4 regions of the Pectobacterium parvum genome follow, and region 2 is predicted to be linked to each of the others. Evidence: predicted binding sites of a transcription regulator. Region 2 holds the regulator's gene; each other region holds the start of a gene.
The links. Region 2 encodes CRP, which controls carbon source genes, mostly activating them, when cyclic AMP is high. Its sites were predicted from a motif close to ATGTGANNNNNNTCACAT; they were not measured.
Positions count from the first base shown of each region.

Region 1: the regulator CRP is predicted to act here: its motif matches at 3,166-3,183, upstream of yrbN (protein YrbN).
Region 3: the regulator CRP is predicted to act here: its motif matches at 3,341-3,358, upstream of garD (galactarate dehydratase).
Region 4: the regulator CRP is predicted to act here: its motif matches at 5,474-5,491, upstream of rbsD (D-ribose pyranase).

Region 1 is NZ_CP087392.1:857,407-864,896, forward strand. Features, by position in the region: gene pnp (polyribonucleotide nucleotidyltransferase) at 1-2,068, shown strand, start outside; gene nlpI (lipoprotein NlpI) at 2,200-3,084, shown strand; gene yrbN (protein YrbN) at 3,196-3,267, shown strand; gene LOZ86_RS03900 (DEAD/DEAH family ATP-dependent RNA helicase) at 3,260-5,191, shown strand; gene cptA (phosphoethanolamine transferase CptA) at 5,782-7,490, shown strand, end outside.
Region 2 is NZ_CP087392.1:700,606-708,095, reverse strand. Features, by position in the region: gene LOZ86_RS03125 (LysE family translocator) at 1-7, opposite strand, end outside; gene LOZ86_RS03120 (hydrolase) at 114-1,154, shown strand; gene LOZ86_RS03115 (YheU family protein) at 1,151-1,387, shown strand; gene LOZ86_RS03110 (phosphoribulokinase) at 1,512-2,381, shown strand; gene LOZ86_RS03105 (OsmC family protein) at 2,495-2,902, opposite strand; gene crp (cAMP-activated global transcriptional regulator CRP) at 3,277-3,909, shown strand; gene argD (bifunctional acetylornithine/succinyldiaminopimelate transaminase) at 4,067-5,293, opposite strand; gene LOZ86_RS03090 (aminodeoxychorismate synthase component II) at 5,413-5,988, opposite strand; partial or broken gene LOZ86_RS03085 (IS1 family transposase) at 7,303-7,383, shown strand.
Region 3 is NZ_CP087392.1:1,088,794-1,096,283, reverse strand. Features, by position in the region: gene LOZ86_RS04890 (enolase C-terminal domain-like protein) at 1-891, opposite strand, end outside; gene LOZ86_RS04885 (MFS transporter) at 1,631-2,983, opposite strand; gene garD (galactarate dehydratase) at 3,527-5,101, shown strand; gene LOZ86_RS04875 (methyl-accepting chemotaxis protein) at 5,756-7,291, shown strand; gene LOZ86_RS04870 (FlxA-like family protein) at 7,456-7,490, shown strand, end outside.
Region 4 is NZ_CP087392.1:170,312-177,801, forward strand. Features, by position in the region: gene ravA (ATPase RavA) at 1-295, opposite strand, end outside; gene kup (low affinity potassium transporter Kup) at 629-2,497, shown strand; gene qseC (quorum sensing histidine kinase QseC) at 2,674-4,023, opposite strand; gene qseB (quorum sensing response regulator transcription factor QseB) at 4,020-4,682, opposite strand; gene LOZ86_RS00745 (YgiW/YdeI family stress tolerance OB fold protein) at 4,972-5,367, shown strand; gene rbsD (D-ribose pyranase) at 5,572-5,991, shown strand; gene rbsA (ribose ABC transporter ATP-binding protein RbsA) at 5,999-7,490, shown strand, end outside.

The sequences.
Region 1 (7,490 bases), 160 kb from region 2:
AGAGACCGGTATGATGGCACGCCAGGCTACCGCCGCTGTGATGGTAAGCATGGATGACACCGCGGTATTCGTTACCGTTGTAGGCGCTAAAAGTGCTAAGCCGGGTCAAAGTTTCTTCCCGTTGACAGTTAACTATCAGGAGCGTACCTACGCTGCTGGACGTTTCCCTGGTGGTTTCTTCCGTCGTGAAGGCCGTCCAAGTGAAGGCGAAACGCTGACTTCTCGTCTGATTGACCGCCCGATTCGCCCTCTGTTCCCAGAAGGTTTCCTGAATGAAGTTCAGGTGATTGCGACCGTTGTTTCTGTTAACCCACAGGTTAGCCCTGACATCGTTGCCATGATTGGTGCCTCTGCGGCGCTGAGCCTGTCTGGTATTCCGTTCAACGGCCCTATCGGTGTTGCACGTGTTGGTTACCTGAACGACCAGTATGTCCTGAACCCAACGATGGACGAGCTGAAAGAAAGCCGTCTGGATCTGGTTGTTGCCGGTACAGAAGGCGCGGTTCTGATGGTGGAATCTGAAGCTGAGCTGCTGAGCGAAGATCAGATGCTGGGTGCGGTGGTGTTTGGTCACGAGCAACAGCAGATCGTTATCCAGAACATCAACTCACTGGTTGCTGAAGCGGGCAAACCGAAGTGGGAATGGCATGCGCCAGAAGTTAACGTTTCTTTAGAGCAGCGTGTACAGGCTTTGTCCGAAGCACGTCTGGGTGACGCTTACCGCATCACTGAAAAACAAGAGCGTTATGCACAAGTTAATGTTATCAAAGCGGATGTTGTTGCTGCTCTGCAGGCTGAAGACGAGACCCTGAGTGCGGGTGATATCCAGGAAATTCTGGGTGACGTTGAGAAAAATGTCGTACGTAGCCGCGTGCTGGCTGGCGAGCCGCGTATCGATGGCCGTGAAAAAGACATGATTCGTGGTCTGGATGTTCGTACTGGCGTACTGCCGCGTACTCACGGTTCAGCACTGTTCACTCGTGGTGAAACGCAGGCGTTGGTAACCGCAACGTTGGGAACTGAGCGTGATGCGCAGAACATCGACGAGCTGACTGGCGAACGTACCGATCGCTTCCTGCTGCACTATAACTTCCCTCCGTACTGTGTTGGTGAAACGGGTATGGTAGGTTCGCCTAAGCGTCGTGAAATCGGTCACGGTCGTCTGGCTAAGCGTGGCGTGTTGGCCGTTATGCCTAAGGCGAACGAATTCCCGTACACCGTGCGTGTCGTGTCTGAAATCACAGAATCCAACGGTTCTTCTTCTATGGCGTCTGTCTGTGGTGCTTCTCTGGCACTGATGGATGCAGGTGTGCCAATTAAATCAGCCGTTGCGGGTATCGCGATGGGTCTGGTGAAAGAAGGCGATAACTTTGTTGTTCTGTCCGACATTCTGGGTGACGAAGACCACCTGGGCGATATGGACTTCAAAGTTGCCGGTAGCCGTGAAGGTATCACTGCGCTGCAGATGGATATCAAGATCGAAGGGATTACCCGTGAGATCATGCAGGTTGCTTTGAATCAAGCCAAAGGTGCACGTTTGCACATTCTGGGTGTGATGGAGCAGGCGATCAGCTCACCGCGTGGTGATATCTCTGAATTCGCACCACGTATTCACACCATCAAGATCAGTACCGATAAGATTAAAGACGTGATCGGTAAAGGTGGTTCTGTGATTCGTGCGCTGACGGAAGAAACGGGCACGACCATTGAAATCGAAGACGATGGTACTGTGAAAATTGCTTCAACTGACGGCGAAAAAGCGAAACACGCAATTCGTCGTATTGAAGAGATCACTGCTGAAATCGAAGTCGGTCGCGTGTATCAGGGTAAAGTTACCCGCATCGTTGATTTTGGTGCTTTCGTCGCTATTGGCGGCGGCAAAGAAGGCCTGGTGCATATTTCTCAGATCGCCGATAAGCGCGTAGAGAAAGTGACTGACTACCTGCAAATGGGTCAGGAAGTGCCGGTCAAGGTTCTGGAGGTTGATCGCCAGGGCCGCGTGCGCTTAAGCATCAAAGAAGCAACTGCACAAACTCAGGAAGCGGCAGCCCCGTCTTCTGAGGAATAAGATAACGATCTTATGGCACCTTGCTTGATTATCATGGCAAGGTGCTGCGTGTATCGTAAGGGAACGGATGTCCTTGCGTTGAGCGGTCCGGGACAGGATGTTCATCCAATGTTTGTCTTCGGGAGTGGGAAATGAAGCCTTTCTTGCGCTGGTGTTATGTTGCAACAGCACTCATGCTGGCAGGATGCAGCAACATGGATTGGCGTAAAGACGCAGTATTGGCGATTCCGTTACAGCCTACTTTGCAGCAGGAAGTGATCCTGGCACGAATGGAACAAATCCTTGCAAGCCGGGCATTAACCGATGATGAGCGAGCACAGCTATTATATGAGCGCGGAGTGCTGTATGATAGTCTCGGGTTACGGGCATTGGCGCGGAATGATTTTTCACAAGCGCTGACGATCCGCCCTGATATTCCAGAAGTTTTTAACTATTTGGGTATCTATTTAACGCAGGCAGGCAATTTTGATGCTGCCTATGAAGCGTTTGATTCTGTACTAGAGCTTGATCCAACTTACAATTATGCGCGTTTAAACCGAGGCATCGCTTTGTATTATGGCGGTCGCTACCTGTTAGCGCAGGATGATCTGCTGGCGTTTTATCGAGACGATCCGAATGATCCTTTCCGTTCGTTGTGGCTGTATCTTGTGGAGCGAGAAATCAATCCAGAGACGGCCAAAATTGCGTTGAAGAAACGCTATGACGACGCCAAGAAAGGGCCTTGGGGATGGAACATTGTCGAATTCTATCTGGGCAGTATCAGTGAAAAAACACTGATGCAGCGTTTACAGGTAGAAGCTACGGATAACACTTCGCTCGCTGAGCATCTCAGTGAAACTGACTTCTATTTAGGTAAGCACTACCTAAGTCTGGGGGACAAGAACACCGCTTTGGCGCTGTTCAAGCTGACGGTTGCCAACAACGTCCATAACTTTGTTGAGCACCGCTATGCATTGTTGGAATTGGCGCTATTAGGCCAAGAGCAAGACGACCTATCAGGATCGGACCAGCAATAGCTGACGAACACTTAATCAGCCTGAAAAAACTTCGGTTATCACCTTCACGGGTGAGGGCTTTTTTGTTCGCTTTTTAATCCAATTTGAGCCAGTTCACACTTTTCAATGAAAATGACTGAAAATTTTCACGATGAGTTATGTAGACTGGCCGCCATGTTTAATGAGGCACGTGTACATGACTGATTTATTTACTTCTTTTTCCGATTTGGGGCTGTCTGCTCCTATTATTAATGCCCTGACCGATCTGGGCTATGAAAAACCGTCGCCAATTCAGGCTGAATGTATTCCCCACCTGCTGAACGGTCGCGATGTGCTGGGTATGGCACAGACCGGCAGTGGTAAAACTGCGGCTTTTGCTCTGCCATTACTCAATAATTTAAAGCCTGAGTTAAAAGCGCCGCAGATGTTGGTGTTGGCTCCAACCCGCGAACTGGCTGTTCAGGTTGCTGAAGCCTGTAATGATTTTGCCAAGCATATGCATGGCGTTAACGTCGTTGCCCTGTACGGTGGCCAGCGTTATGACGTGCAACTGCGCGCTTTGCGTGGTGGAGCACAGATCGTTGTTGGTACGCCGGGCCGTCTGTTGGATCACCTGAAGCGTGGTACGCTGGATCTGTCCAACCTGAGTGGTTTGGTGCTGGACGAAGCCGATGAAATGCTGCGTATGGGCTTCATCGAAGATGTTGAAAACATCATGGCTCAGATCCCTGCCGCGCATCAGACTGCGCTGTTCTCTGCAACCATGCCGGAAGCGATTCGCCGCATTACGCGTCGTTTCATGAAAGATCCGCAGGAAGTTCGCATTCAATCAAGCGTGACTACGCGTCCAGACATCAGCCAGAGCTACTGGACTGTGCAGGGCATGCGTAAAAATGAAGCGCTGGTACGTTTCCTCGAAGCGGAAGATTTTGATGCGGCGATTATTTTCGTTCGTACCAAAAACGCGACGCTGGAAGTGGCTGAAGCACTGGAGCGTAGTGGTTACAACAGTGCTGCGTTGAACGGTGACATGAATCAGGCGCTGCGTGAACAAACGCTGGAGCGTCTTAAAGATGGTCGTCTGGATATCCTGATTGCAACCGACGTTGCGGCGCGTGGTCTGGACGTTGAGCGTATCAGCCTGGTCGTCAACTACGATATCCCAATGGATTCTGAGTCTTACGTCCACCGTATTGGTCGTACTGGCCGTGCAGGTCGTGCCGGTCGCGCACTGCTGTTTGTTGAAAACCGTGAACGCCGCCTGCTGCGCAACGTTGAACGCACAATGAAGCTGACGATTCCTGAAGTGGAATTGCCAAATGCAGAATTGCTGGGTCAACGCCGTCTGGCTAAATTTGCCGCTAAAGTACAGCAACAGCTGGAAAGCAGCGATCTGGATATGTACCGTGCGCTGCTGACGAAACTGCAACCGCAGGAAGAGTTGGATGTTGAAACACTGGCTGCTGCGCTGCTGAAAATGGCGCAAGGCGAACGTCCTCTGATTCTGCCACCAGATCCGGCATTCCGTCCGCGTCGCGAATACCGCGATCGTGATGAGTCTCGTAGTGATTCACGTGGCGATCGTCGCCGTGAACCTCGCGATGCTCGTGATTCACGCGATTCCCGTGAACCCCGTGACGGTGACCGTCCACAGCGTCGCGAGCGTCGTGATGCGGGTGAGATGCAACTGTACCGTATCGAAGTGGGTCGTGATGACGGCGTTGAAGTTCGCCACATTGTTGGTGCTATCGCCAACGAAGGTGATATCAGCAGCCGCTACATCGGTAACATCAAGCTGTTCGCGTCTCACTCGACGATTGAACTGCCGAAAGGTATGCCGGGCGACCTGTTATCACACTTCACCCGCACGCGTATTCTGAACAAACCAATGAATATGCAATTGCTGGGTGATGCAGTCGCACAGCCAGAACGTCGTGGTGGTGGTCGTCCTGCGGGGGCAGGCGGTGAACGTCGTGATGGCGCAGCGCCACGCCGCTCTTTCGGTGGTGGTGAACGCCGTGAAGGTAACGCTAACGGCGGTGAGCGTCGCGAACGTTCTTTTAATCGTGATTCAGCTGCAGCTGCACCGCGTGCTCCACGCCGTCGTCCTGCTGACGCTGGTCAATAAAACTAACATCGGGTAATAAGCGTATTGTCTTACCGTTCGAAGTGAAGTTAAACACTTCGCTTCAAATAACAAAATGGTGCCTTACGCAATCTTTACCCTTGGTTTTTGTTATAAAAAGCGGTCTGTCGATAACGATGGACCGCTTTTTTTGTGACTCACCTCACCGGTCTATCTTAATTTTATAATTAAGGGACGATTCACTCCGAAGTGCAATGCTAAGTCACCATTCTTAATATCTCGAACACTTTTGATGACTGCCTAAGCTCAGTACATTTACGCGGTACTGCTCAGCCGTCCTGATAGCCTTTTATCTCTTCTTCCGACACCGTTCTCGGGGTAAACTGCTGATACTTCATGTTACTCGCTCGTCTTCGGTAGGAAGAACAAGATAGCTTATCGGTATCTTCACTCCCAGCCAGTCAAAACCAAATGTTGCAGTTATTAGCTAGATTTATCAGGTTCTAAACGGATAATATTGATCTTTGGCGTTGTTTATTCTGGTGCCGAAAGAAGTGTAATCAAAAAAGACCTAATTAAAGTAGTGCCATTTGGCGCTGCATAAAAAATAACAACGTTGTGTGGAATTAAACATGTCTGAACTCTTTGCTAAAGAGCGCTTTAGTTGGTGCTCGCTCGGATGGCTTTTACTCTATTTTTGGTTTTTCTCCTGCGCACTACAGCTTGTCATTGTTCTGACCGGACATAGCGGCACCACGGGATTACGTGATTCGCTACTCTACAGTTTGCTGTGGCTGCTCCCCGTTTTTGTTTTCCCTGCTCGAACCAGAATCATCAGTGGCGTATTGGGTATTCTATTATGGACTACATCCTTGATCGCACTTGGTTATTACTCGATTTATAAACAAGAGTTCTCACAAAGCGTAATGTTTGTGATGTTCGAGTCTAATAGTAAAGAAGCTGGCGAGTATGTAAGCCAATATTTCAGTCTGAAAGTGTTGGCTATATTGTTTTTTTATACGGTGATCGTTGGGTTTCTGTGGCGAAAACTGCGGCCAGTTTATTTACCGCTTAAATATAAAGTGACAGCTTGTTCATTAATTGTTGTGGTGCTATTTGGTATTCCCCTTTATAAAAAAATGCACAATGAGGGGCAGACGTTGGTAGAAGCCAGCGGCTATCTGGCAAGTCGCATGTCCACTACTGCCCCATGGCAGTACATTGCTGGTTACGTAGAGTACCGCCAGCAATTGGGAAGCATGACTGAAATGCTCAGGCAGAATGCGGCGCTGCCACCCCTTGCAAACCTGAAAGATGCGAACGGCAATACACCGCGCACACTGGTATTGGTAATCGGTGAATCAACCACCAGTAGCCGTATGAGCCTGTATGGTTATGGCCGACAGACCACGCCGCGACTGGATGCACTGCGTAAAAGCGATGCCAATCTGGTGGTATTCAACGATGTGGTGACCTCACGTCCGTACACCATTGAAATCTTGCAGCAGGCACTGACGTTCGCCGATGAGCAGCAACCGGATCTCTATCTGAGCAAGCCTTCGCTGATGAACATGATGAAACAGGCTGGATACAAAACGTTCTGGATTACCAATCAGCAGACGATGACCAAACGTAATACGCTACTGACGGTGTTCTCCCAGCAAACAGACGAACAGTTCTATATGAACAATCAGCGCACGCAAAGCGCGCGGCAATACGATGACGTGGTGTTCGCGCCGTTTGAAAAGGTGCTGGCCGATCCCGCTGAGAAGAAATTTATTGTTGTGCACCTGCTAGGCACTCATATGAAATATAAATTTCGCTATCCGGAAGAGGCGACTCAATTTGTTGGGCGAGAAGGGATTCCTGACGGCGTGAATGACAACGATGTTGAAGTCTATAACGACTACGATAATGCTGAGTTGTACAACGATTACGTTCTTGAAACGCTGATCCGATCCTTTGAAAAAACGCAGCCGAATGGCTTCCTGCTCTATTTCTCGGATCACGGTGAAGATGTTTACGAGACGCCGCCGCACAACGTGCTGGGGCGAAATGAGACAGCACCGACGCGTACTATGTATACCGTGCCGTTTATTCTCTGGACTTCACCGCAGTGGCAGAAAGATCATCCGATCGATTATTCCCCATATGTTGATCGGAAATACAGCAATGCGCACCTGCTGCATACCTGGTCAACTTTGGCTGGGCTTAGCTACGATCTTCAGGAACCTGAAAAAAGCCTGGTTAGCCCTGTATTTCGTGAATCAGAGCGTTGGATAGGCAACCCGTACAGTAAGAAAGGGTTGAGCACCTTTGACAGCTTGCCTTACACCACAGG
Region 2 (7,490 bases):
GTTCCATTATTTGTAGGCGCTCCTGACCCAAATGTCGTACCAACTGGCAGCATTGAAGCTAACAGTGTGATATTGATCGTACAAGAGCCGACAACAAGATTTATCTATCCTTTATGTATGACCATTTCCGTCCGCTGAGCGGCGCGCATAATCCACATCTGCAAACGCTATTACCGCGTCTGATCCGCCGCCATGCGCAATTCTCGCCAGTCTGGCAGTCACTGGAATTACCGGATGGCGATTTCGTCGATCTGGCCTGGAGCGAAGCCCCTGAACAGGCGCGGCACAAACCGCGCGTGGTGCTGTTCCACGGGCTGGAAGGCAGCTTTCATAGCCCTTACGCTCACGGCCTGCTACATGCCTGTAAGCAGCGCGGCTGGCTGGCAGTCATCATGCATTTCCGCGGATGCAGCGGCAAACCCAACCGGATGAAGCGTATTTATCACTCCGGCGAAACCAGCGATGCCAGCTATTTCCTGCGCTGGATGCAGGAGACGCTGGGCGATACACCTACGGCTGCCATCGGCGTGTCTCTCGGCGGTAACATGCTAGCCTACCTGCTCGCGCAGCAAGGCGAAGCCTGTTCCCTGTCAGCGGCCGTCATTGTTTCTGCACCACTGATGCTCGAACCTTGTAGCCGTCGGATGGAACAAGGCTTCTCTCGCGTCTATCAGCATTACCTACTGCGCCTGTTGAAACAAAACGCCAGTCGCAAGCTGGCGGCTTACCCGGACACGCTACCGATTCAGTTGCCGCAGTTGAAGCGAATCCGACAGCTGCGAGAGTTTGATGACGTCATTACCTCACGTATCCACGGCTTCCGCGATGCGGCCGACTACTATCGACGCTGTAGCGCTCTGCCACTGTTGCCTCAGATACGAAAACCGCTGCTCATCATCCATGCGAAGGACGATCCTTTCATGACATCAGAGGTGATTCCCGATCTGTCTCAGTTACCGTCTAATATTGAGTATCAGCTAACGGAACATGGCGGGCATGTTGGCTTCGTCGGTGGAACGTTGCTGAAACCGGAAATGTGGCTGGAACAGCGCATTCCCAACTGGCTTAGCCCATTTTTGGACCAGGCCAGCGACTCTTTTTCTTCAGGAGCCGTTTTTACTCAGAAACCCTTTGAATCAGGAAACATAGCGTGATTATTCCCTGGCAACAGCTCGACCCAGAAACGCTGGATAGCATCATCGAATCTTTCGTTCTGCGGGAAGGCACCGATTACGGCGAACAGGAGCGTTCGCTGGCGCAGAAAGTGGAAGATATCCGCGGCCAACTCCAATCTGGCGAGGTGGTGTTGGTGTGGTCTGAGTTACATGAAACCCTCAATATCATGCCGCGTAATCAGCTCAATTCCGGAGGACATGCCCCTTATTGAGCACGCCGAAAGTCGTGAAAGAACGCGCCAAACATGCTAACAATGATGATAATTACGTCTTTTTTGAGGATGCGCGCAGGCCTTCGGTCTATGCGGGCATCGCGATCACGGAGTCACGCACTTTATGTCACATCAACATCCGATTATTGCGGTTACCGGCTCCAGCGGAGCGGGAACCACGACAACCAGTCTGGCCTTCCGTAAGATTTTCCAGCAGTTTGATCTGCGCGCAGCCCAGTTGGAAGGCGATAGCTTTCACCGCTATACCCGCCCGGAAATGGATATGGCAATTCGTAAAGCGCGTGATTCAGGACGCCACATCAGCTACTTCGGCCCAGAAGCGAATGATTTCAGCCTGCTGGAACAGTCGTTTATTGAATATGGCCTGCACGGGCGTGGCCAGACGCGTAAATACCTTCATACCTACGATGAAGCCATTCCCTATAATCAGGTTCCTGGGACGTTCACGCCGTGGGAGCCGATGCCAGAACCCACCGATATCCTGTTCTATGAAGGATTGCACAGCGGCGTGGTCACCGAGCAAAACGACGTGGCACAGCATGTCGATTTGCTCGTCGGCGTGGTGCCGATCGTCAACCTGGAATGGATTCAAAAGCTGATTCGTGACGTTAATGAGCGCGGCCACTCGCGTGAAGCGGTGATGGATTCCGTCGTCCGCTCAATGGAAGACTACATCACCTATATCACGCCACAGTTCTCTCGCACACACATCAACTTCCAGCGCGTGCCCACCGTGGACACCTCCAACCCGTTCGCCGCCAAATCGATTCCCTCATTGGACGAAAGCTTCGTCGTGATTCATTTTCAGGGGTTGGATAATATTGATTACCCCTATCTGCTCGCTATGTTGCAGGGTTCCTTTATCTCCCACATCAACACGCTGGTCGTTACCGGTGGGAAGATGGGATTGGCGATGGAATTAATCATGGCACCGCTGGTGCAGCGGTTAATTGAAGGGAAAACGATCGAATAAGCATCGAGATACACGGGGCGACCACAGGGGTGAGGCCTCCCTACGGGAACCACCCCCTGTGTTTCCCCTAATAACAGGCTTAAGTGACCAGAATTAGTGCCCAGAGACAGGGATTATGCCAGCACTCTAATTTCGTGGCTGTGCGTCACCTCAACGGCTTTGCCCAGCATCAATGCTACTGAGCAGTATTTTTCTGCCGACAGTGCGACGGCTCGCTCGACAACTTTGTCGGTCAATCCTTTTCCCGTCACGATAAAATGCAGATTGATATGGGTGAATAAACGCGGCGCTTCTGACCGACGTTCTGACGTTAATTTCACTTCACAATCCGCTACATCGTTGCGGCTTTTTTGCAGAATCGACACCACATCAATCGCGCTGCATCCCCCTACGGACATCAACACCATTTCCATCGGACTCGGCGCTTTATCACCGGAATTGCCGTCCATCAATATCTGATGTCCTGATGCGGATTCGCCCAAAAACGTTAAGCCTTCAACCCATTTTACCCGTGCCTGCATGATGCCTCTCCACTAAAAATTTTTTGAAAATTTATACCGTTACTGTACAAAAACCAGCGTTAATCAGCGCTTTGTCATGCTGAAGCGAGACAACACAAGACACGTCCTTAAAGCTGTGTTAAAACGAAAATAGAATAGACCTTTTCTGGACAAACCCAGAAACGAAGAAGATGATGACCTGGCCAGACATACCCAGCCATTTTTACGGTGCGGCAAGGCAGCAACCGGAAAATAAAGGGTACAGAGGTTTCAGTATATTCCCTGACGTCATTCTGCCTAGACTGAATTTTATTTTTTTAGCAGTTAAACACGCCGTACAGGGAACTCTGACCCCTGTAATTTGCGCAGTGAATTACAACAGAGGATGATAGCGAATGGTTCTCGGCAAACCGCAAACAGATCCAACTCTCGAATGGTTCCTTTCCCATTGTCATATCCACAAGTATCCATCGAAGAGCACGCTGATTCACCAAGGTGAAAAAGCAGAAACGCTTTACTACATCGTGAAAGGCTCTGTCGCAGTGCTAATCAAAGATGAAGAAGGCAAGGAAATGATTCTCTCCTACCTCAATCAGGGCGATTTTATCGGCGAGCTCGGCCTGTTTGAAGAAGGTCAGGAACGCAGCGCCTGGGTTCGGGCAAAAACCGCCTGTGAAGTGGCTGAAATTTCCTATAAAAAATTCCGCCAACTCATCCAGGTTAACCCGGATATCCTCATGCGTCTGTCTGCACAAATGGCAAACAGACTTCAGGTTACCTCTGAAAAAGTCGGCAACCTCGCCTTCCTTGATGTGACTGGCCGTATTGCCCAAACCCTACTCAACCTGGCCAAACAACCTGATGCCATGACACATCCAGATGGCATGCAAATAAAAATTACCCGTCAGGAAATTGGGCAAATCGTTGGCTGCTCGCGTGAAACCGTGGGCCGCATTCTGAAAATGTTAGAAGACCAGAACCTGATCTCTGCACACGGTAAAACGATTGTCGTTTACGGCACTCGCTAAACCCCTGTCGCGGTACCCTACCAATAAAAAAAGCGTGAAGCCTTGGCCTCACGCTTTTTTTATGGCGAGCTTCCTGCTCGCCACCCTGCGGGTCGTCGCAAGCGACGTTGAAAAACGTTCCCTACGTTTTTTTATGGCTGATCTTTTGAGAGCATAATCAGTTTGCTGCGTTAACGACCTGCGCGACGGCTTTAGCGAATTTCGCCATCCCCTGCGCAATATCCTCTTCATCAATAATCAAAGATGGTACGAAGCGGATTACGTTCGGCCCAGCCATCAGCACCATAAGCCCCTGAGACGTTGCCGCAGCCAGAAACTCGCCCGCGCGACCATGCCATTGCGGTTTCAGTTCGGCACCCAGCAGCAGCCCCATACCGCGAACCTGCTCGAATATTCCGCACTGCTGATTGATTTTCTCAAGCTCACTAACAAAGCGATCGTGGCGATCCGCCACACCTGATAGCACTTCTGGTGTGTTAATAATATCCAGCGCAGCTTCCGCCACCGCACAGGCCAGCGGGTTGCCGCCATAAGTGGTGCCGTGTACCCCAACCGTCATGGCCGATGCGATCTCTTCCGTCGTCAGCATCGCGCTAATCGGGAAACCACCGCCCAATGCTTTAGCCGTTGTGAGGATATCTGGCGTAATGCCGTAGTGCATGTAGCTGAATAGTTTGCCAGTGCGCCCCATTCCGCTCTGCACTTCATCAAACACCAGCAGCGCCTTGTGCTGATCGCACAGATCGCGAACGCCTTGTAAAAACTCAGGCGTAGCGGGCGTAATCCCCCCTTCCCCCTGAATCGGCTCCAGTACAACCGCACAGGTGTGATCGTCCATCACCGCTTTAACAGCAGCCAGATCGTTGAAGGGAACATGAACAATATCGGCAGGCTTAGGCCCGAAACCGTCGGCATATTTAGGCTGTCCGCCGACCGAGACGGTGAACAGCGTCCGACCATGGAATGCATTGTAGAAGGCGATGATCTTGGTTTTATACGGACTATGGCGTTTAATCCCATAGTGACGTGCCAGCTTAAAGGCAGCTTCGTTAGCCTCAGCACCGGAGTTAACAAAGAACACGCGGTCGGCAAAAGTAGCATCAATCAATTTGCTGGCGAGGCGTAGCGCAGGCTCATTAGTGAAAATATTGCTGGTGTGCCACAGCGTTTCACCCTGCTGCTGCAACGCGTTCACCAATGCAGGATGGCAGTGACCCAGCGCCGTGACCGCAATACCACCGGAGAAATCGATATACTCGCGGCCGTCCTGATCCCAGACGCGGCTCCCTTTACCTTTCACGGGTACAAACTTCGCGGGTGCATAAACTGGCAAAATCACTTTATCATGAGTATCCCGTGTCACTGCTTTCTGCTCTGCTGCCATTTGCTGCCTCACTCTGCTGTCCATCATATCTAAATGAAAATATAGTCAACAAATATGCATAAAAAATCAATTACAGGCAATATTAAATCGGCTACTGAGGAGAATAACTTTCTATATCACTAAATTTTAAGGAAATTATCCAAAAGCTGATGCCCCTGCTGGCTAAGAATGCTCTCTGGGTGAAACTGCACCCCTTCCAGTGGCAATGCGCGATGGCGGATCCCCATAATCTCATCACGCTTTCCTTCATGTTCGCTCCAGGCCGTGACCTCAAAGCAATCGGGTAGCGAGGCGGAATCAATAATGAGTGAATGATAACGGGTGACCGTCAAAGGCTGAGCCAACCCCGTGAAAACCCCCGTATCGCTATGCGCAATCGCTGAGGTTTTCCCGTGCATGACCTGCCGTGCCCGCACCACGCGCGCGCCGAACGCCTGCCCCATCGCCTGATGGCCAAGACACACGCCCAGAATAGGCAATTTATCAGCAAAGTGACGAATGGCAGCCAGTGAAATGCCCGCCTCGTCCGGCGTACAAGGGCCAGGTGAAATAACCAACCGCTCAGGCGCAAGCTGTTCAATCTCACGCAGCGTCAGTTCATCATTACGCTTCACCACAACCTGCGCGCCAAGCTCACAAAAGTATTGGTAAAGGTTGTAGGTAAAGGAGTCGTAGTTATCGATAATTAGCAGCATATTTTACTTAAGTTATTTATAAATAATGAATTTATAATTTAAATACCTTTTTGATACCCGCTGTAATACCCGCAATTTTTTTCGATACCCTCTTATTTGGGCTAAAACGGAGAAACTATTGTACCCGTCTCCAGCATGAAAAGGGTGTGTCAGATTCATGACACAGCGGTTGAGGTGCATGTCTCATGGAGATAATGGGTTCTTCGGCTGCGGTGTCACCTTCATCCGTTGACACGGAAAAAGTGACGCCGGTGCAGACGCAAATCATTGAGACGAGTAGCACAATAACGCGAACTTACGAGGATAAACACTGTTTAAGCCGCTGATGAAGTGAAATCACCACAACGATAAACGTTGCAGCTACGGCCAGTCTCCTACGGTATGGAAGCCGCTCTCTGCCTGGGTATGGTAAGCCCATGGCAATGTTGGGCTTGAAGTAAAATAGTCAAAACGAACTTGCATCACCACGCTCGCAACAGCGTTCAAGCTACTCGGTGGTATCTGCTTTCAAAGGCTGGCAAATTTACCACACGCAACTGAGCGTGTTTTTTCGGGGGCTGACGCTCAGTGGAACGAAAACTCACGCTAAGGAATTGAATGAGTCTGGATAATCGCTCACCCACTTTTATTATAAAAAACGATAAAACGGTTATTTTTTGAAGGAATTATTTGCATTATTCTGGTAGTTTTATTTAATTAATAATATTCAAAAAAAAGATATGGCGCGAAGAATTAACTCGCCCCTAGTTTATCTAATGGTTGAATCTACCCTAGATATTTTTTAATTTATATGCTATGTCATTTTGGTAGTTACGGGATATAGCGAAAATCGCAATTAGTTTAGAAGGGGTTTTATTTTGATTACTGTAGAAACAATTTATGGTGTTAAAATTACAATGAGGATTTGCGATATAATTATGATTAAAAGCCATGGGCGGTTAACTAAAATATTTATCAAAGGACATGAAAATCCGATTATTACAGACATGCAGCATGATGATTTTATATTCAGTTTTTTAATGAAAAACATAAAAGGTAATCTCAGTAGCACTATTTAGTGCCCGCGTAGGTCGTGTATTCAATCAGTTCTGGAAAATTTATCTCCAGTCGCGTGGGGACACATTCTTCTTGGCGGAAATTATTCATTTGAAGATAAAACAGCGATCTCAAATCTGGACAGTCTTCTGGAAGGCGTTGAGCCGCTGAGTGTTGAAGAAGATGCAGAATAAAGATCAAGTAAATAAATGCATGATAAGTAATGATTTTTATGTCATGAATGGGCATTTTGGAGGAAATGGGAGCGGAACCCCTAGTAAGACACTGGGATATTCAAAATCATTCGAAATGCACGATAGGATCATCGGTATTTACATCGAACGAAAGCACTACGTTTTATGCCATATCAACTTATTGAATACACAACTATTTTTTAATTTATTAACCTTCAAGCTCGGTGTGCGACAGCACATAAGCGTTTCTATTATTATTATTTTTACTTTATA
Region 3 (7,490 bases), 390 kb from region 2:
TTCACGCCAGTTGGTGGCAATCATGTTGGTCGCTACTGGCAGCCCAGTGGCGCGGCGGAATTCCGCCATCACTTCACGGCCGGAGAAACCTTGTTCGGCACCGCACGGGTCCTCCGCGTAAGTCAGAATGCCCTTCATGTCTTTGCACAACGCAATCGCTTCATCCAGCAGCCAGGCACCGTTTGGATCGACGGTGATACGTGCATCCGGGAAACGTTTCTTCAGCGCCTTCACGGCATCGATTTCCTGCTCGCCGGGCAGTACGCCACCTTTGAGTTTGAAATCTTTAAATCCGTAGCGGTCAGTCGTGGCTTCGGCCAAACGCACAATCGCCTCGCTGTCCATCGCCTGCTGATGACGCAGGTGATACCACTCATGCTTGCCTTTTTCACCTGATAAGTAAGGTAAATCTGTCTTCGTGCGATCGCCGATGTAGAACAGATAACCGAGCACGGTGACTTCATCACGCTGTTTACCCGGCCCCAGCAGCTCGGCAACGGGAACGCCCATGAATTGCCCCAGCAGATCGAGCAACGCCGCTTCGAGCGCCGCCACGGCATTCACGCGCAGCTCAAACGTCCAGGCACCTTTGCCGAAGGAATCAAAATCAGAAGATTGGTTGCCGACATGAATGTCATGAACCAGACGGTTCATGCGGGCGATTTGCTCGCCTTTCACTCGGGGAATCGCCTCAACCAGCGTGTTGTAAATGACTTCGCCACCGGGCGCTTCGCCGACACCGGTATGCCCGGCGCTATCGGTTAAAATGACGAGGTTACGCGTGAAGTAAGCACCATGCGCACCGCCGATGTTCAGCAACATGCTGTCATAGCCCGCAACGGGGATGACTTTCATGTCGGTAATCACAGGCGTTGCTGAAAAGTTTGTCATGACAGGCTCCCGTCATGAATGGCGCGCACAGGATTGACGCGTAGGTTTCCGATGGTTGCCACAACGCAAGGGCGCGCTGAGGCGGATGAAAATAATTCAGTCATACAGAAAGAAAAAACGGATGGTGCACCAGTAGATGATTTCATGTTGTTTTCCTACTTTATTAGCGCGACCTTGTTTTTACTCTGATTTGAACTGAACAATGCTTGTAGGGCTTGTAAGATTGTCAGAATAAAAACAGGTTATTACTGAAATAAACCAGTCAGGAATGCGGTGTTGTCATTCGTACCGCCTCACCAACCTCAGTAAAAAGTATAAGTTTTCTTATTTCACAACTCATTGGGCAATAGCACAGCATTCCCTGTCGAAATGCAGATTAAATATGTCATTATCACAGACCAATGGGAGGTGTTTCACGAAAACCGGGAAAAGCGAATTCCCGCCTTATAAACACCGAAATACGTCTTCCCAGACGCCGATTTCAAAGAGATAAAACCCAGCTTTCCATGACATAAATAAATGGCAAATCTATACCCTAAATAATTCGAGTTTCAGGCAGGCGGCAAGAGAAGGAATCCCGATGAGCTTACTCAGGTAAGTGATTCGGGTGAGTGAACGCAGCCAACGCATATGCAACTTGAAGTATGACGGGGATATAGCGAAACGCTGCGCCATCAGTACGATAGCGCAGCGTTTTGTGTTATTGCCTATATTCAAACGAATACGGTAACGACTGGCCTTAATTCTTAACGAACGGCTTCAATTCGACACGTTTAATATCTTTCACGATGAACAGGTAGCTGAAGATCGCAACCAGCGCATGAATCCCGACATACACCAGACCACCATTGAAGGAACCGGTCATTCCGATGATGTAGCCAATCGCAATCGGCGTCACGATACCAGACGCGTTACCGAACATATTGAACAGTCCACCGCTCAACCCGCTGATTTCTTTCGGTGCGGTATCGGCCATAACCGCCCAGCCTAGCGCACCAATGCCTTTGCCGAAGAAGGCTGCAGACATCACCGCAATAACGACCCACTCGGTTTCAACGTAGTTACAAATCACCATCGACATGGAGAGCAACATACCGAGAACGATTGGCGTTTTACGGGCAAAGGTCAGGGAATTGGTCCGACGCATCAGGTAATCGGAAATAATGCCGCCCAGAACGCCCCCGACAAAACCACAGATAGCAGGAACCGAGGCGACAAATCCTGCTTTGAGGATCGACATACCACGAGCCTGAACCAGATAAAGCGGGAACCAAGTGATAAAGAAGTAGGTCAGTGCGTTAATACAGTATTGACCGATATACACACCCAGCATCATGCGCGACTGCATTAATTGCTTGATCTGATGCCATTTTTCGCCTTTCTCGGTCGCTTTCTTCGTCCCTTTAGCATCCATATTAATCAGGGCACCACCGGCTTCGATGTAATCCAGTTCAGCCTGATTCACCCCAGGGTGATCTTTCGGATCGTGGATTACTTTCAGCCAGACAAAGCTCAGAATGATACCCAGCCCGCCCATGAACCAGAACACGTGTGCCCAACCTACTGCCTGCGTCAACCATCCCATGATCGGTGCAAAAATGACCGTGGCAAAATACTGTGCCGAGTTGAATATCGCGACGGCAGTACCACGTTCTTGTGCAGGGAACCAGGCAGCCACAATTCGGCTATTTCCTGGGAAGGAAGGTGATTCACACAGGCCAACCATAAAGCGCAGGAGGAACAGAGAAATAACGATGCCCGCGCCGCTGAAGATATCGACAAAGCCTTGTAATAAGGTAAAAATCGACCAGGTTAAGATACTGTAGAAGTAGACTTTCTTTGAGCCAAAGCGATCGAGCAGCCAGCCCCCAGGTATTTGTCCAATAACATACGCCCAGGAGAACGCTGAGAAGATATAACCCATCCCCACCGCGTCCAACCCAATTTCCTTAGACATTGCTGAACCAGCAATGGACAAGGTCGCGCGGTCTCCATAGTTAAATGACGTGACAATAAACAACATCACGACAATCCAGTAGCGGGCGTTTGTTCTCTTTTGTATCGCGCCAGCTGCTGAGCTTACTGTATTCATGATGAACTCCTGCTTCAATCGCGGTTCGCTCATTCATTCCGAATAACAGATAACGGTGTAGGGTTATCAGAATGAAGATCAGTGGATAGTTAACATTCCCATTTTTATTTTTTTTGCGAATAGCCAGGCTATATAGCATCAGAGTAATTAGCTGACATCTTCAACTCGCAGGAACATTATAATTTTTACCCACTGACTGCTCACTAGCTAAAAGCACAACATTAAAAATGTCCTTTTGAATATGTTGGTGCACTTGCCCTATATAATGCGAGGTATTTCACGAAAAACACCGCCTTTCTCTTTTTACATTTATACACATTATTGTTATTTCCTCCTGAAAAACCGTGCGCAGTCAGAATGTGATCAAACTCACCAAAAATTGGGTCTTCGCCTGATAAATAAGAAACAAAAAGCGCTGGCTTAGGTCAATTGCATAATGTACGAGAAGAGAACCTCACGTATACTCGTTAGCGAGCAATGAAATAATAGCGTGGTAATCATTACCACTGCGTTTCTGATAAACCAATAATAAAGGCTTGCATCATGTCAGATAAATCAGAAAGTAATGCTGCACAAGAGCAGCCACTTTATATTAAGGTTCACGATTCTGATAATGTTGCCATTGTTGTTAATAATAATGGCTTACGTGCTGGAACCCGTTTTAATGATGATCTGGAATTAATTGAGCATGTTCCGCAAGGTCACAAAGTGGCCCTTGTGGATATCGCAAAATCAGGTGCCATCATCCGCTATGGTGAAATTATCGGGTATGCGCTGCGGGATATTGCCAAGGGAAGCTGGATCGATGAATCGCTGGTCGAGTTGCCTCAGGCTCCCGCGCTGGACACCCTGCCGCTGGCGACCAAAATCCCCCCCACGCTGCCTGCGCTGGAAGGCTACACCTTTGAAGGTTACCGCAATGCCGATGGCAGCGTAGGGACGAAAAACCTGTTGGGCATTACCACCAGCGTACACTGCGTCGCGGGCGTGGTGGACTATGTCGTCAAAATTATCGAGCGAGACTTATTGCCGAGATATCCCAATGTGGATGGCGTGGTCGCACTCAACCATCTTTATGGCTGTGGCGTGGCAATCAATGCCCCTGCTGCGGTGGTTCCCATCCGTACCATTCACAATCTGGCGCTGAACCCGAATTTTGGCGGCGAGATACTGGTGGTCGGCCTGGGCTGTGAAAAATTACAGCCGGAGCGCCTGCTGGAAGGGACGCCTGATGTACAAGCCATCTCCCTCGACGACACCAGCATTGTCCGCTTGCAGGATGAACACCACGTTGGTTTCAGATCGATGGTGGATGACATTCTGACGATGGCAGACAAGCACCTGCAACGGTTGAACAAACGTCAGCGTGAAACCTGTCCGGCCTCTGAGCTGGTTGTCGGCATGCAGTGTGGCGGCAGCGATGCTTTCTCCGGCGTCACCGCAAACCCAGCCGTTGGTTTTGCCTCCGATCTCTTGGTTCGCTGCGGTGCAACCGTCATGTTCTCCGAAGTGACCGAAGTGCGCGATGCCATTCATCTGTTAACACCACGCGTCATCAATGAAGAAGTCGGTAAACGCCTGCTGGAAGAAATGGCCTGGTACGATAATTATCTCGACAGTGGCCAGACCGACCGTAGCGCCAACCCATCGCCGGGCAATAAAAAAGGTGGCCTCGCGAACGTGGTGGAAAAAGCGCTGGGTTCCATCGCCAAATCCGGCACCAGCGCGATTGTCGAAGTCCTGTCCCCCGGACAGCGCCCAACCAAACGTGGCTTGATTTACGCCGCAACACCGGCCAGCGACTTCGTGTGCGGCACCCAGCAGCTCGCTTCTGGTATCACCGTGCAGGTCTTCACCACCGGTCGCGGTACCCCTTATGGCCTGCTGGCTGTCCCCGTCATCAAAATGGCGACCCGAACCGCATTGGCAAACCGCTGGCACGATCTGATGGATATTGATGCCGGAACCATTGCTACCGGAGAGGCCACGATCGAAGACGTAGGCTGGCAGCTTTTCCACTTCATTTTGGATATCGCCAGCGGCAGGAAAAAAACCTGGTCCGATCAGTGGGGGCTGCATAACGCCCTGGCCGTCTTCAATCCAGCGCCGGTAACCTGATTACCGTTCTCCGCAGGCCAGCGTCATTATCTGGTCTGCGGATCGCGTTATTTGATCTACAATAAATTCAGCAGTAATAAAAATGAAAGAAAGACGGTAATTAAAAGAATAAACAGCAAGACAGCAACAATTGGCTTCATTTAGGAAAATAAAATACACAGAAAATTAACAAGTGATTTTTCCTAATCGTCAATAGTTATCATATAAAACACATTTCAAGTAAAAATTCCATGTTCTAATCACCTATTTCCTATCATTTTTTTCCTGATTATTTATTGCCAATAAAATGAATCAATTGACAGGATAATCGACCTCATAATAAATTTACACCTGCTGAAAAAGCGTGCTAATACTGATGAAACATTTGTTACAAAATCGCCATCACGCACAATATAGGGTAAATAGGCCGCCCATTATAAATAATGCATAACATTATTTTATATAAATGAACGAGTCACCCAAAAAATTTCAGTATACCCATTTGAATAACTTGAATATTTACACAGCAATATGCCTGACAGATTTCACGGGACGAACCATTCGGCAGCGACACGGCGTTTCAGCCTCTGTAATAACCAGAGTGTCTGAGGCGAGAAAAGCGGCCAGCGTGTCTGAACCTGGAAACTGAGCGGGATACGTACGCCGGGGTTTCTAATGAGATTAAATACACCTGTTACACAGCAGGAGTATCTGTTAGACATGGACACCATATTGATGTCCACGACAAATATTCACAGCCACATCACCTATGCCAACTCTGCCTTCATTGCGGTTAGTGGTTTTTCCGAAGAGCAGCTCATCAACCAGCCTCACAATATTGTGCGCCATCCCGACATGCCCGTTGAAGCCTATGCCGACATGTGGTTTACGCTGAAACAAGGCGATAGCTGGACTGGGTTAGTTAAAAATCGTCGCAACAACGGTGACCACTACTGGGTTCGCGCCAACGTTACGCCGGTCTACCAGCAGGAGCAGCTCGCAGGCTATATCTCAGTACGTAACACGCCCAACGCAGAAGAAATCAAGTATGCCGAAACGCTGTATAGCGCCGTGCAGAAAAAACAGGCGGGCAGCCGTAAGTTCTACAAAGGATTAGTCGTTCGCACCGGACTCTTTTCGCCACTGTCGCTCTTGCAAAAATTGTCAGTCCGCTGGCGCTTGCGTTTAGCCGTCTTAGCAGTGGGACTCATTCCTGCACTACTTGCTTTCAATGGCATGAATCCACTGTGGCTACTGGCACTGACGCTATTACTCATCGTCATCACGGATCAGTTTCTGCAACAGCAAATTGCACAGCCGATCAGGATGATAATGAAGCAGGCTCAGCATGTGGTATCGGGCCGTAAAGTAAAGCATGTCCACCTGAACCGGGTCGACGAAATTGGCTTGCTGCTACGCTCTGTTAACCAGTTTGGCCTAAACCTGCATTCGCTTGTCGACGACGTCAGTACACAGGTAAACGGCATCACCAAGGTCAGCCATAAGCTGGCGGAAAACAACGTCGACCTGAATACCCGCACGGAAGAGACATCGGCCAATCTGCAACAAACTGCCGCTGCCATTGAAGAAATTACCGTTGCCGTGCAGCAGAGTGCAGAAACGGCAGCACAGGCCACCACCATGGCAGAAGCCGCCAGCAGCACCGCGTTTAAAGGTGGCAATATCATGAAGGAAACCATCGGCATGATGGATTCCATCTCCAGCGCCAGCGATAAAATCGTTGATATCATTGGCGTGATAGACAGTATTGCCTTCCAGACCAACATCCTTGCGCTGAATGCGGCCGTTGAAGCCGCTCGTGCTGGCGTACAAGGACGCGGGTTTGCAGTGGTAGCCGCTGAGGTTCGCAATCTGGCGCAGCATTCCGCCTCTGCGGCCAAAGAGATTAAAACGTTGATCGATGCTAACGTCCAAAGTGTGAAACAGGGCAGCACAATGGTCGAGAATGCGGGCAAACATATCAGCGACATCGTTGATGAAGTCTTGCAGGTCTCCACCATGATCAAAGAGATCAGCAACGCAACGCATGAGCAAACCTCGGCATTGGGCCTGATCAATACCTCTATTGCACAGATAGAAAAAATGACGCAGCGCAACACCGATATGGTTACCCACTCCACAGAAGCTGCTGAAGGGCTCAACCTTCAGGCAAGGCGGCTGAATAGCGCGATTAACGTGTACGGTAGTTAACTGACGTCATCTCATCCATTGCGGCAAGGGCGTGGAAAGCGCCCTTTCCCCTTTTCTTCCCTTCGAGCAAACGCATCGCCCCTCACGTTTTGTAAGTTTTTCGTAAAGAAAAGAGTGACACAGCCGATAGTGATCGGAGAACTGACCTATTTCAGGAGGAAGTGATGTCCAATGATATCAGCCGGATTACAATGAATAC
Region 4 (7,490 bases), 530 kb from region 2:
GCTGATAGCGGCCTTCGTCTTTTAATGCCTGAATAGAAAGGGGACCGAATACCTCTTCCGGGGTGGAAAAGCGGGTCATCAGGTACTCGAACGCATTCGCATGACGAAAAGCGAATTTAAGACGTCGTGCGATCATACTTTTGGCTATACCCGGCGGCCCCAGAAGAAAAACACTTTCCCCGCTTAGCGCTGCCAGTAGACAGAGACGAATGGCGTGCTGTCTTTCGTAGAGTCCGTGCTCTAGCGCATGACTGAGACGAGAAATTCTTTCAGCCAATGCCGCGGTTTGACGCATAATTAATCCGTTAGTCCCATGATGTGATGTACCGAAATCGTTTATTTTTGAATCTGGTTGCTCGACTGAAAGCGGTGTCTCAGAAAAACCCTACTTTCAGAAAGACAATAGTAATAATAAACGGCAGATCACAGATTTTTATTAGAATACTTTTACGGATTATTCACCCTAACGGGGTAAGTAAGCAATAAACCACCCTTTACAGGATGTTTCGTATACAGGTGACCGCACAATAAAAATGGGTTTTTACCCTGATTTGTGCATACTGTGCGCTCTTGGACGAGTTGCTGTGAATGACGCGCTTCGCGGACTGATTAACAACAGAAGATAGATATGAGCTCAGAACATAAACGTTCGCTTCCGGCTGTCACGCTGGCGGCCATCGGGGTGGTTTATGGAGATATAGGAACCAGCCCTCTTTATACGTTAAGGGAATGTTTATCAGGGCAGTTTGGTTTTGGGGTCGAACCTGACTCGGTCTTTGGTTTTCTTTCACTGATCTTTTGGCTGTTGGTTCTTGTTGTTTCGCTGAAATATCTGACCTATGTGATGCGTGCCGATAACGCAGGCGAAGGTGGGATTCTGACATTAATGTCGCTAGCCGGGCGCAATACCTCCGATCGCATGACGTCTGTGCTGGTCATCATGGGGTTGATCGGTGGCAGCTTCTTTTATGGGGAAGTCGTCATCACGCCAGCTATCTCAGTGATGTCGGCGATGGAAGGGCTGGAAATCGCCGCGCCGTCGATGGACAGCTATATCGTTCCGCTCTCGATTGTCGTCCTGACATTACTGTTTATCATTCAAAAACACGGTACGGGTAGCGTCGGCAAGCTGTTTGCGCCCGTGATGCTGATCTGGTTTTTGACGCTTGGCGTACTGGGTGCGCGCAGCATTATTGCTAACCCCGAAGTCTTGCAGGCGTTGAACCCGATGTACGCCGTGCGCTTCTTTATCGAATATAAAGCGGTGTCGTTCTTCGCGCTGGGGGCGGTGGTGCTGGCGATTACCGGGGTCGAGGCACTGTATGCTGATATGGGACACTTCGGTAAATTCCCCATTCGTCTGGCCTGGTTTACGGTGGTGCTGCCGTCGCTGGTGTTAAATTACTTCGGTCAGGGCGCGTTGCTGTTAAAAGATCCTGAAGCAATCAAGAACCCCTTCTTCCTGCTGGCGCCAGACTGGGCGCTGATTCCACTGATGATATTGGCCACGCTGGCGACAATCATTGCCTCGCAGGCGGTGATTTCCGGTGTGTTCTCACTGACTCGTCAGGCGGTGCGGCTGGGCTATTTGCCGCCGATGCGTATCGTACACACGTCAGATATGGAATCCGGCCAGATTTATATCCCTGCCATTAACTGGATGCTCTATATCGCCGTTGTCATCGTGATTGTCAGCTTTGAGCATTCAAGCAATCTGGCGGCGGCTTACGGAATTGCAGTAACGGGCACGATGGTGATTACCAGCATTCTGTTCTGTACGGTGGCGGTGAAGAATTGGCTCTGGAATCGCTATCTGGCGTGGGTGTTGCTGGCGGGCCTGCTGATTATTGACGTGCCGATGTTTTTGGCAAACGTGGTCAAGATCCTCTCCGGCGGCTGGCTGCCGCTGGCGTTGGGTATGGTGATGTTTATCATCATGACGACGTGGAAAAGCGAGCGCTTTAGGCTGCTGCGCCGGCTGCATGAGCATGGTAATTCGCTGGATGCCATGATTGCATCGCTGGAGAAAACGCCGCCGACGCGTGTGCCGGGGACCGCCGTGTATTTCTCGCGCGCGACTCGTGTGATTCCGTTCGCGCTGCTGCATAACCTTAAGCACAATAAAATCCTGCATGAGCGCGTGGTGCTGTTGACCATGCGAACAGAGGATGCGCCCTATGTGCTGAACGCACGTCGAGTAACGGTTGAACAGCTTTCGCCGACGTTCTGGCGCGTGATTGCCAACTATGGCTGGCGTGAGACGCCGGATGTGGAAGAAGTCTTTCAGCGCTGCTGGCAGGATGGGTTAACCTGCCAAATGATGGAAACGTCTTTCTTTATGTCCAATGAATCGCTGATTATCGGTGAGCGCCCGTGGTATCTGCGCTTGCGCGGTAAGTTATTCATGATGCTCAGCCGCAATGCGCTGCGGGCGGCGGATCAGTTTGAAATACCGCCGAACAGGCTGATTGAGTTAGGGATACAGGTCGAGATTTAAGTGATCCCACGATTAGGGCGTTATGTTGGGATAAGATCGAGATACACGGTCGACCACGGGGCGAGGCGTCCCTGCGGGAACCTCATCCCCGTGTTTCCCTAATAACAAACTTTGAGTCGCTGCCTGTTGGGTGGGGCATGTTGCTGCCAGCGTGTTAATGGTAGAGAGAATAGCCTTTACCAATTTATGGCGACAATCAGCCCGCCTCTGGGCTGATTGGTGAACGTTACCCGCATGTGGTGCAGTTTGGCGATGTTATTTACGATGGAAATTCCCAGACCGCTGCCGGATTTCTCCTGCCCCGGCGGGCGATAAAAGCGTTCGCCAATTCTTGCCAGCGCCTCCTCGCTAATGCCCGGTCCTTTATCGGCAACCTGAAAACCGCGCTCTGTCAGCGTCAGGCTTACCGTTCCCCTTTCATGGCTGTAGCGAATGGCATTATCCAGCAGATTGCGTACCAGCAAAGCCAGCAGCAGCGGGTGGCCCTGCCGGATGACCGAAGTATCCGGTAAATCCAGCGTCAGCTCGATACCCGCGATTTGCGCCGTGTGGTAATGCGCGATCACCGCTTGTTGCAGTAGTTCATTGAACTGGATGGGCTGCATCCCTTCGGGGGCCGATTCGGCATCCAGACGCGACAGCGTCAGGAGCTGATCCACCAGCCGTGTGGCCCGATCGATACCTTTGTCCAGATTGATCAGCGCATGATGCCGCATGGCTTCATCGTCATGCGCTAGCTGTGCGACTTCAGTTTGAACTTTCAACGCTGCCAGAGGGCTACGTAATTCGTGAGCTGCATCGGAGGTAAAACGACGTTCACGAACCAGCATGTCGCTGATGCGGGAAAACAGATGGTTTAATGCGTTGACCAACGGGCGAACTTCTTGCGGGATGTGCTGCGTCTCCAGCCGCGTGCTTTCATCAGGTGAACGCTGTTGAAGCTCGGCGGTAATGCGTTTTAGCGGTGAGAGTTCACGCGTGACCAGCCAGAACAGCAGGGCCAGCATGATCGGCAGGGCGAACAGCCAGGGCATCAGGTTGGTTTTTACAATATCCAGCGTCATATCCTGACGATATTCCCACTCCTGCCCGACAGCAATCACATAGCGATTATCCGCCGTCGTCAGCCAGACGATACGCCAGGCGTCATTGTCATCGCGTAGCCTGCCGTCAGTAAAGCCGTTGCGCGTATAGTTAAAAATGAAATCCTTGCCATTATCACCATCATTCAGCACCATTTCACCATCGCGGGTAAAAATGGCGAAGGCCAGCGCATCATCTTCCTGCTTTCCCTGATTCTCATGTACCAGACTTTTGGTTTTGGGCAGAGAAACCGACTGGATGCGCAATTCATCAGGATTCATGGTGGCCAGGTGTTTGGCAAACAGCATTTGCTGGGTATCAAATAGCTCATTGATGTTATGGCGTGTTTGATGCCACGAAAGCAGACTGGCTACGCCCCAGCAAAGTAATGTCAGCAGCGTAAAACCTGCAATTAGGCGTAAACGCAGGCTGAGTCGGTTCATGGCGCATCTCCCAGAATATAGCCAACGCCATGCACGGTTCGGATAAACCCGCTGCCCAGCTTTTTGCGCAGGTGGTGGATATGTACTTCTACCGCATTGCTGGAGACATCATCGTCCCATCCGTAGAGCTTTTCTTCCAACTGCGCGCGTGTGAGTATGCGGTTCGGATTGAGCAAAAACAGTTCCAGTAACGCCAGTTCGCGGGATTTTAGTATCAGTGGTTCGTTGTTAAGCGTGACACTCCGCGATCCCGGCTCAAGGGAAACCACGCCGTGCGTTAATGTCGGTTGAAGTTGGCCATGACGGCGGCGAATCAGCGCCTGCAGGCGAGCGGCTACTTCTGTCAGCGCAAAGGGCTTACATAAATAATCATCGGCACCTCGCTGTAGCCCTTCCACACGCTGTTCCAGCGCATCGCGGGCGGTCAGAATCAGTACCGGTTCGTCATGCCCAGCCTGACGCCACTGGCGCAGAATATCCACCCCGTCTATGCCCGGCAGGCTGAGATCGAGCACTACCGCATCATAGGGTGCAGCCTTCAATGCCGCGGCACCCGCTTTACCTTCCATAAACCAGTCGATATTAAAGCCCAGTTTGTTCAACCCAGCTTTCAGACCGTCACCAATCAAGCGATCGTCTTCGATTAACAATATTCTCATGGCTGCCTCGCAGAGAATGCGCTGCTGTTGCGCTTATGCCTTTTCCGGTTTTATACGAAATAGAGAGGCGGTGTGTACAGGCCAAATCACTGAAACTGGGCAATATCCGGCAATATAAAAAAACAACAATGCGAGAACTGACGCTTTAAGATTCCGTTAAGAAAAATTTGTTTTACTCTTTTACCAAGACCGATAGCTCCCGCAGGTTGACTGCGAAACCATTGACTGTGAAACAGTTAACTTTGAAACGTTTAATTGTGAAACAACAGGCAAAAAAGGAAGGGTGAACATGAAAAAAGTCGCTGCGTTACTCGTTATTACTGCTCTGGTTTCCGCACCAGTATTTGCTGCACAAAGTGGCGGTGGTTTTGTCAATCCAGAAACACCAGCCGTTGGTGCACATCAAGGGGGATTCACCGATTCGCAGAGTTCCCTCACCACGGTAGATAAAGCTAAAGATTTGCGTGATGACAGTTGGGTGACGCTGAGAGGGAATATTGAAAAACGGATCGGCGATGAAAACTACCTGTTCCGCGATTCAACGGGCACGATGGAAGTCGAGATCGACCACAAACGCTGGAATGGCCAGATGGTTTCACCTAACGACAAAGTGGAAATTCAGGGTGAACTGGATAAAGACTTCAATTCCGTCGAGTTGGATGTGAAGCAGATTCGTAAACTCTAACGCATTATCCTCTGTTCCTTATTGGCGGGCTTTGACCCGCCATTTCTCTATTTATCAATCTCCTATACCCGCCTCTCATTACCTTTCTTTTTTTATTAGCGAAACGTTTCGATGGTGATCACATTTTTTTTATCTCTTCATTGCCTTTCTTGCTTCTTTTTCTAGAATGTTATTAGCGAAACGTTTCGCTGGTGGGGTGAGAAGATGAAAAAAGCAGCATTATTGAATTCAGATATTTCTTCCGTGATTTCTCGACTGGGGCATACCGATAGCCTTGTTATTGGCGATGCCGGTTTACCGATTCCTGAAACGACGACCCGTATCGATCTGGCGTTGACGCATAACGTGCCGACTTTTTTGCAGGTCGTTAGTGTTGTCATCAGCGAAATGCAGGTCGAGGCCGCTATTCTGGCGGAAGAAATTCTTGAAAAGAACCCCGCCGTCCATGACGCATTACTCGATCAATTGAAGCAACTTGAACAACACCAGGGAAACTCAATTGCATTGCACTATGTCAGCCATGAAGAATTTAAAACCCAAAGCGGCAAAAGCCGGGCCATCATTCGCAGCGGAGAGTGTTCTCCGTATGCCAATGTCATCCTTTGTGCTGGCGTAACGTTCTGAGGTATCAATGCAACCTTTACTGCAACTGCAAGGCATCACGAAATCTTTTCCCGGCGTTAAAGCGCTTTCCGGTGCGGCACTCAACGTCTATCCGGGAAAAGTGATGGCGCTGGTGGGCGAGAACGGTGCGGGCAAGTCCACCATGATGAAAGTCCTGACCGGGATCTATCGTAAAGATGCCGGCAGCATCCATTTTCTGGGGAAAGAGGTGGATTTCAGCGGGCCGAAAGCGTCCCAGGAAGCAGGTATCGGTATTATCCATCAGGAACTTAACCTGATTCCCCAACTCACGATTGCCGAGAATATCTTCCTTGGTCGTGAATTTACCAACCGCTTCGGTCGTATCGACTGGAACAAGATGTATGCGGAAGCCGATAAGCTGCTGAAACGCCTTAATCTGCGCTATGACAGCCGTCGTATGGTCGGGGATTTATCGATTGGCGATCAGCAAATGGTAGAAATTGCCAAGGTGCTGAGCTTTGAATCGAAAGTCATCATCATGGATGAACCGACCGACGCCCTGACGGATACTGAGACCGCTTCGCTATTCAGCGTGATCAAAGAGCTGCAATCTCAGGGATGCGGCATTGTCTATATTTCCCACCGTCTGAAAGAAATCTTTGAAATCTGCGATGACATTACCGTGTTCCGCGATGGTCAGTTTATCGGCGAACGTCCGGTCAGTGACTTAGAGGAAGATACGCTGATTGAAATGATGGTCGGCCGTAAGCTGGAAGATCAGTACCCGCGTTCGAATAAAGCGCCGGGAGAGGTTCGCCTTAAGGTGCAGAACCTGTCAGGGCCAGGTGTCGACAGCGTCAGCTTTACGGTGCGGAAAGGCGAAATTCTGGGCGTCGCAGGGCTGATGGGCGCGGGCCGTACCGAACTGATGAAGATTCTTTACGGCGCACTGCCGCGAACTGGCGGTAATGTGACGCTGGATGGACGCGATGTAGTGACCCGTAAACCGCAGGATGGCTTGGCGAACGGCATCGTTTACATTTCCGAAGACCGCAAGCGCGATGGTCTGGTGTTGGGCATGTCAGTAAAAGAAAACATGTCGTTAACCGCACTACGTTATTTCAGCCATGCGGGTGGTCGTCTGAAACACGCCGAAGAGCAACTGACGGTTGCCGACTTTATTCGCCTGTTCAACGTGAAAACGCCTTCGATGGAGCAGCCTATCGGCCTGCTTTCCGGCGGTAATCAGCAGAAAGTGGCGATTGCCCGTGGCCTGATGACGCGCCCAAATGTCCTGATCCTCGATGAACCGACGCGCGGCGTCGATGTCGGGGCGAAGAAAGAGATTTACCAGTTAATCAATCAATTCAAAGAAGAAGGGCTGAGCATCATATTGGTGTCATCCGAAATGCCCGAAGTCTTGGGAATGAGCGATCGCATCATTGTGATGCATGAAGGGCGCTTGAGCGGGGATTTCCCTATTGAGCAAGCAACCCAGGAAGCACTGATGGCCGCGGCCGTTGGTAAGCAATACGGCG